One region of the Pseudomonas sp. LBUM1644 genome, then DNA from elsewhere that is predicted to be linked to it. Evidence: predicted binding sites of a transcription regulator. Region 1 holds the regulator's gene; the other holds the start of a gene.
The links. Region 1 encodes FliA, which starts transcription of late flagellar genes. Its sites were predicted from a motif close to CTAAAGTTTNNNNNNNNNNNGCCGNTAA; they were not measured.
Positions count from the first base shown of each region.

Region 2: a site for FliA is predicted at 2,159-2,186, ahead of ACA052_RS15550 (methyl-accepting chemotaxis protein). Genes of this name have one in related genera too.

Region 1 covers NZ_CP166812.1:4,619,860-4,623,792, forward strand. Annotated here, with positions in the region: gene ACA052_RS21055 (protein phosphatase CheZ) at 1-328, opposite strand, end outside; gene ACA052_RS21060 (chemotaxis response regulator CheY) at 351-722, opposite strand; gene fliA (RNA polymerase sigma factor FliA) at 890-1,630, opposite strand; gene fleN (flagellar synthesis regulator FleN) at 1,627-2,457, opposite strand; gene flhF (flagellar biosynthesis GTPase FlhF) at 2,574-3,902, opposite strand; gene flhA (flagellar biosynthesis protein FlhA) at 3,914-3,933, opposite strand, start outside.
Region 2 covers NZ_CP166812.1:3,452,614-3,456,546, forward strand. Annotated here, with positions in the region: gene ACA052_RS15530 (LysR substrate-binding domain-containing protein) at 1-411, shown strand, start outside; gene ACA052_RS15535 (MmcQ/YjbR family DNA-binding protein) at 408-767, shown strand; gene ACA052_RS15540 (DUF1294 domain-containing protein) at 764-1,192, opposite strand; gene ACA052_RS15545 (undecaprenyl-diphosphate phosphatase) at 1,189-2,019, opposite strand; gene ACA052_RS15550 (methyl-accepting chemotaxis protein) at 2,314-3,933, shown strand, end outside.

The DNA of each region.
Region 1 (3,933 bases):
AGTTTTCCACCAGATCCATGGTGCGGTTGGCCGCCGCCTCGGTCAGCTTGACCACATACCCCAGGCGCTCGGTGGCGTCGGTGATCTGTGACACTTCCTCGGCTTGCGGCATGTTCGGGTCAATCTGGAAATTGACGATCGCGCTATGCAGCTCACGGGTGAGCTTGCCCACTTCCTGGTACAGGCCACGGTCACGGGTCTGATTGAGCTCATGGATCAGTTGCACCGCATCGCCGAACCTGCCTTTTTCAAGGCTCGCGACCAGTTCGACGGCGTGTTTTTTCAGGGTCGATTCAAAATCGCCCTGTGAAGATTCTTTATGCTCCATAGCTCCCCCGTGGCGCAGTCCATCAACCGATGCGTTCGAAAATCTTCTCGATTTTTTCTTTCAACGCCTGGGCCGTGAAGGGTTTGACCACATAGCCGTTTACACCGGCCTGGGCCGCTTCGATGATCTGCTCGCGCTTGGCTTCAGCGGTCACCATCAGCACCGGCAGGTGCTTGAGCTTTTCATCGGCGCGCACGTGGCGCAGCAGGTCGATACCGGTCATGCCAGGCATGTTCCAGTCCGTTACCAGAAAGTCGATGCTCCCGCTGTTGAGAACCGGAATGGCAGTAGTGCCATCGTCGGCCTCGACCGTGTTGGTGAACCCAAGGTCACGCAACAGGTTTTTTATGATCCGCCGCATCGTTGAGAAGTCATCAACGATGAGGATTTTCATGTTCTTGTCCAATTCGACCTCCAAGCAGTCTTAAACGCGCCCAGCACCTGGACGCGCCATTTCAATCAATCCGGCAAAGCACTCAATGACTGTCTGGAGCACAACAGATCGAGACCGGCGCAGTTCAACACCACACCAGCCACGTTCGCAGTGTCCCCACACTGCCTTCAGCGCGCTCGCCACTCCCCCAAACGCCCCCGCAAACGGGCCGCGCACTGGCTGTGTAACTGGCTGACCCGAGATTCGCTGACCCCCAGGACTTCACCGATTTCCTTGAGATTCAGCTCTTCGTCGTAGTACAGCGCCAACACCAGTCGCTCACGCTCCGGCAAATTGGCAATCGCGTCCGCCAGCGCTGCCTGGAAGCGTTCATCTTCCAGATCGCGTGACGGCTCGAGATGAGCACTCGCGCCATCCTCGTGCAGCCCTTCGTGTTCGCCGTCCTGCAACAGATCGTCGAAACTGAATAAACGGCTGCCCAGGGTGTCGTTCAAAATCCCGTAATAATCGTCGAGACTCAATTGGAGTTCGGCCGCAACCTCGTGATCTTTAGCGTCACGACCGGTTTTAGCTTCAATCGAGCGAATGGCGTCGCTGACCATCCGGGTATTGCGGTGGACCGAACGTGGCGCCCAGTCCCCCTTGCGGACTTCATCGAGCATGGCGCCGCGGATTCGAATGCCCGCGTACGTCTCGAAACTCGCGCCTTTGCTGGCGTCGTATTTGGTCGACACTTCCAGCAGACCGATCATCCCGGCCTGGATCAGGTCTTCGACCTGGACACTGGCCGGCAGACGCGCCAGCAAGTGATAGGCAATGCGTTTAACCAGTGGCGCGTAACGCTCGATCAGCTCGTACTGCGCGTCACGTGCCGACTTCTTGTAGAGGTTGTAACCGCTGGCTGTCATAGAACCGGTCCTGCCGTTTGTTGCACGAGGCGCTCGACGAAAAACTCCAGGTGCCCACGCGGGTTGGCAGGCAGCGGCCAGGTATCGACCTTCTGTGCAATCGCCTTGAAGGCCAGCGAGCACTTGGAACGCGGAAAGGCTTCATACACGGCACGTTGCTTTTGCACGGCCTTGCGCACGCTTTCGTCGTACGGCACCGCACCGACGTATTGTAGGGCGACGTCGAGGAAGCGATCCGTGACCTTGGTCAACTTGGCGAACAGGTTGCGACCTTCCTGCGGGCTCTGGGCCATGTTGGCCAGGACGCGGAAGCGGTTCATGCCGTAATCGCGGTTAAGCAGTTTGATCAGGGCGTAGGCGTCTGTGATCGAGGTCGGTTCATCGCACACCACCAGCAGGACTTCCTGGGCGGCGCGGACGAAACTGACCACCGAGTCACCAATGCCCGCAGCGGTGTCGATCACCAGCACGTCGAGGTTGTCGCCGATATCGCTGAATGCCTGGATCAGGCCGGCGTGTTGAGCCGGGCTCAGATGAACCATGCTCTGGGTGCCGGACGCTGCCGGGACGATGCGGATGCCGCCAGGGCCCTGCAACAGAACGTCGCGCAGCTCGCAGCGGCCTTCGATCACGTCGGCCAGGGTACGTTTGGGTGTCAGTCCCAGCAGGACGTCGACATTTGCCAGCCCCAGGTCGGCGTCCAACAGCATGACGCGACGGCCGAGCTCAGCCAGGGCCAGTGACAAATTCACTGACACGTTAGTCTTGCCGACGCCACCTTTGCCGCCGGTCACCGCGATCACCTGTACGGGATGCATGCTGCCCATGTTATTTCTTTACCTTGTCTTGCATAGACGGAGGCCACATTACTGGCTGCGCGTTCACAAACGGAACAATGCATGGCAGACCATCGATGTAGGTACAAAAACTGTTCATTAATACCTCAGCCAACCTGCTTGGTCGGGCTGTGGTAAATATCAGCGAACATGTCAGCCATGGCTTCTTCGCTGGGTTCTTCCTGCATTTGCACGCTGACGGCGCGACTGACCAACTGATGACGGCGCGGCAGATGCAAATCATCCGGAATCCGCGGGCCATCGGTCAGGTACGCCACCGGCAAGTCATGACTGATGGCCAGGCTCAACACTTCGCCCAGGCTTGCCGTTTCATCCAGTTTAGTCAGGATGCAGCCAGCGAGCCCGCAGCGCTTGTAACTGTGATAAGCGGCCGTTAGAACCTGTTTCTGGCTGGTGGTTGCCAGGACCAGATAATTTTTCGATCGTATACCACGCCCGGCCAGGCTCTCGAGCTGCATGCGCAGGGCTGGATCGCTGGCTTGCAGGCCGGCGGTATCGATCAGCACCACGCGCTTGCGCAGCAAGGGATCCAGTGCCTGAACCAATGACTGGCCCGGATCGACGTGGGTCACCGACACATTGAGAATACGGCCGAGGGTCTTGAGCTGCTCCTGGGCACCGATACGGTAGCTGTCCATGCTCACCAGCGCGATGTTTTGCGCGCCGTACTTGAGCACGTAACGGGCCGCGAGCTTGGCCAGGGTGGTGGTCTTGCCCATGCCGGCAGGGCCGACCATGGCAATGACTCCGCCCTCCTCCAGAGGCTCGACTTCCGGAGTGGAGATCATCCGCGCCAGGTGCGCCAGCAACATGCGCCAGGCCTGGCGGGGTTCTTCAATGTCGGTAATCATCGCCAGCAGATCGCGCGACAACGGCCCGGACAGGCCGATGCGTTGCAGGCGACGCCAGAGATTGGCCTGGGCCGGACGGCTGCCTTGCAGCTGATTCCAGGCCAGGGAGCCCAGCTGAACTTCCATCAGCTCGCGCAGGCTGTTGAGTTCGAAACGCATCGAGTCGAACGCCCGGGGATCAACGCCCGTCGAGGTCGGCGCAGGGGTCGGCGCAGCACGACGGGGTTCGGCGTAGGTCGGTTCGATCAGCGGCTCGGCGGCGGTCAGCGGCAGACCGGCGAACAACTGGCGGTTGGTGCTCTTGTCGCTCTCGCCATCGCCACGCAGGCTCAGCTCGGCCTGGGCGGTCACGATCCGCGACTGGGTCTTGCGCAGCTCATCCTCGAGTTCCATGTTCGGAACACGCGGGGCCAACGCCGACAGTTTGTAATCCAGAGCGGCCGTCAGCTCGACACCACCGGCGATCCGGCGGTTGCCAATAATGGCGGCATCAGCGCCCAGCTCATCACGAACCAGTTTCATGGCCTGACGCATATCGGCGGCGAAAAAACGCTTAACTTGCATAAACCACTACCTCAGCCGTTGGGCCCTACTG
Region 2 (3,933 bases), 1.2 Mb from region 1:
CTGGTGGCCAGCCCGGCCTTCCTTGCCGGTCGGGCGATCACGCATCCCGAGGACCTCAAGGGTTTGCCGGTGCTCGGTGCACTGGAAGCCGATCGCATGGTGCATATACGCATGCTCGATCAACAGGGCAAAAACGTTGATCTGGCGCTCGAGGCGCGACTGGGCATCGACGACTTCATCGTGCGCCGGGCCTGCACCCTGGCTGGCCAGGGCTTTACGATGCTGCCGATGATGTATTGCGAACAGGAACTGGAAAACGGCACGCTGGTGCAACTGCTGCCCGACTGGTCACTGCCTGGCGGCTGGCTGCAAGCGGTCTACCCTCATCGGCGCGGCGTGATGCCGGCAGTGCGCGCCTGGATCGACCATCTCATCGAATCATTCAACGCCTGTGGGGACCGACTGATATGAAGGCTGGGCGCATGAGCGAAGAGGATGTCGCGACCTTCTGTCTTGCGCTGCCCGGTGCGCGGGAAGACTACAAGTGGGGCGGCGTTCGGGTGTTTTCGATTGCCGGGAACAAGATGTTCGTCCTCCAGGGCCTACGCGGGGACTCATTGGCCTTCAAGGTCGACAAGGATCTGTTTCTCGGCCATTGCGACCGCCCGGGCATTCATCCCGCGCCTTATCTGGCGCGAGCCCAGTGGGTGATCATGGAAACGCCCTACCCTCTGAGCGCCGAAGAGCTACAAGGCTTGTTGCAGCGTTCCCACCAACTGGTGGTGAGCAAGTTGCCCAAGCGCACCCAGGTCGGACTGCTGCTCTAGAACAGCGCAAACAAATGCGCCCCCAGGAATAACTGGTCGATCCAGAACACCTGGTGCAGCAATACGATGAGCCAGAACAGGATCTGGTAGGAGATTTTGCGGGTCTTGTGGCGAAACACTTGCTGCGCGAGCAAGGCGCCCGGCCAGCCTCCGGCCAGTTCGACCGCGTGCAGGACGTTCTCCGGCGTGCGCCAGCGTTCGGTTTGCGCCTTGCGTTTGTCGCTCCAATAAAGGAAGAACGCCAGTACGCTGACGATCCCGTAGGCTGACAGAGGGATCAGCGAAATCCCCTGCAACCCCATCGACATCGAGCCAAACAGCGGCAGCGCGCACACCGCCGCGAACACCAGCCATTTCAGCCGAAGATGCCGGGTCTCTCCCCCGGAACCGCGTCCGGGTCTGTTGCGCGCGCTGGAGTCGCTCATGGCTTGGCGGCTGCCCAATCGACCCAACCGAACTGCCAGGTCGCCAGGATCACAATGCCGAACACGATGCGATACCAGGCAAACGCCGCATAACTGTGAGTGGCAATGAACTTGAGCAGGCCCTTGACCGCGATCATCGCGAAGATAAACGCGGTGACAAAACCGAGGGCGAACACCGGGAAGTCTGCCGGCACGAACAGATGGCGATACTTGAACCCCGAATACACCGCCGCGGCGACCATGGTCGGCATCGCCAGGAAGAACGAGAACTCGGTCGCCGTTTTGCGCGACAAACCAAACAGCAGGCCGCCGATGATCGTCGAGCCGGAGCGCGATGTGCCTGGAATCATGGCCAGGCACTGGGCGAAGCCGACTTTCAGTGCATCTTTCCAGGTGATGTCGTCAACGGTTTCGGCGTGCACTTCGTGCTGACGCTTTTCGGCCCACAACATGATGATCCCGCCCACCACCAACGCCGCCGCAACCGTAATCGGGTTGAACAGGTAATGGTGGATCAGATCGGAAAAAATCACCCCCAGCACCACGGCCGGCATGAAGGCAATCAACAGGTTGGCGGTAAAGCGCCGGGCGCCGGGTTGCGTCGGCAAACCGGTCACCACGTCGAGAATCTTGCGGCGAAACTCCCAGACCACGGCCAGGATCGCGCCCAACTGGATGATGATGTTGAACGCGATCGCCCGCTCACCACCGAAGTTGAGCAAATCGGCCACGATGATCTGGTGTCCGGTACTGGAAATGGGCAAAAACTCCGTCAGCCCTTCTACAACTCCAAGTATCAATGCCTGAACGGCGGTCCAAAGATCCATCAATCCCCCAAGAAGCGATGCCCCCAGGCATGCCCCGTTAATATTTTTTTAGAGCGCTCACTGCGATCAGCCTAGCTGAAGTCCCGCGCGCACAAGATCTACACAAGCGCGTAAAAATCCTGTGAAAAATCAACTTGGATTCAGGTTTCTCCGTGCGGGGCCGAAATCCTATCAGACAAGTCTTGTTACCGCTGCCGCGTTATAGGACTTGGGTCGAATTGGCCCGATCTGCAAAGTGTGCTTGGATGCTGGCGATCATTTATTACAAGAACAAGAATCCGGAGTGACAGCGTTATGAACAGCTTGCGCAATATGTCGATCAGCCGCCGCTTGTGGCTCATCCTGATCGTGGCGGTCATGATGCTTTTAACGCTGGGCGTCTTGATGCTCAAGCAGATCCATGACGACCTGTATCATGCCAAAGTCCAGAAAACCCAACACGTGGTGCAGACCGCGAGCGGCATACTGACCTACTACCACGACCTCGAAACCGCCGGCACGCTCACACGCGAAGCCGCGCAGAAACAGGCATTGACCGCCGTTCGCGGCCTGCGCTACGACCAGAATGACTACTTCTGGATCAACGACCTGACGCCGGTCATGATCATGCACCCGGCCAACCCCAAGCTCGATGGCCAGAACCTCTCGGCCATCCGCGACCCGGACGGTTTTGCGCTATTCAATGAAATGGTTGCGGTCGCCAAGGCCAAAGGCGCCGGCACCATCGAGTATCGCTGGCCGAAACCGGGTGCCAGCGAACCGGTAGAAAAAACGTCCTACGTCAAACTGTTCGAGCCTTGGGGCTGGGTGCTTGGTTCGGGCGTCTATATAGATGACATGCAGGCCGAGTTCGTTGGCCAGGTCTGGAAAGCCTCGATTGTCGGGCTGGTGATCGCCGCGATCATGGCGCTGCTGGTGATCCTGATTGCCCGCAGTATCGTCCGTCCGCTCCAGGAAACCGTGAACGCCATGGCCAATATCGCCAGCGGCGAGAGTGATCTGACCCGCAGCCTCGACGCCCAGGGCGACGATGAAGTGACGCAACTGGCACGCCATTTCAACGCATTCACCGCCAAACTGCGGCGGGTGATCGGCGAATTGCAGGTGTCCGCCAGCGCACTGGGCCAGTCTTCCACCGAGTTGGGCAATGACGCCGCCCAGGCTCAACAACGCAGCCAGCAACAGTCCCAGCAGATGGAACTGGTGGCCACGGCAATCAACGAAGTGACCTATGGCGTGCAAGACGTCGCGAAGAATGCCGAGCATGCGGCCAGCGAGATGCGCGACGCCGAGTCTCAAGCCCGACAAGGCCAGGTCAACATCGATGGCAGCTTGCAACAGATCGACAAGTTGTCTTCGACCATTGTCCAGGCCGTGGAAGTGATTCGGACCCTGGCGACCGAAAGCACCCAGATCGGCAGCGTGCTGGAAGTGATCCGTTCCATCGCCGAACAGACCAACCTGCTGGCCCTCAACGCGGCCATCGAAGCCGCTCGGGCCGGGGAACAGGGTCGCGGTTTCGCCGTGGTGGCCGATGAAGTGCGATTGCTGGCCCAGCGCACCCAGAAGTCCACGGCCGAGATCCAGTCAATGATCGAACGCCTGCAAACCCACTCCGAAGCGGCGGTCAAGGTGATCGGCGACAGCAGCCGCGCCTCGCAGCTGACCATCGAGCAGGCCGGCCTCGCCGGTGCCAGCCTGAATGCCATTGGCCAGGCACTGCGCAACCTCAATGGGCTGAACGCGTCAATCGCCAGTGCGACCTTGCAGCAGGCGCATGTCGTCGAGGACATCAACCAGAACGTCACCCAGGCAGCGGGACTGTCTCACAGCACGGCCCTGGCGGCCGAGCAATCGAGCGCGGCCAGCGTTCGGCTCAAGGACCTGAGTGAGCAGTTGAACGGGCTACTCAAA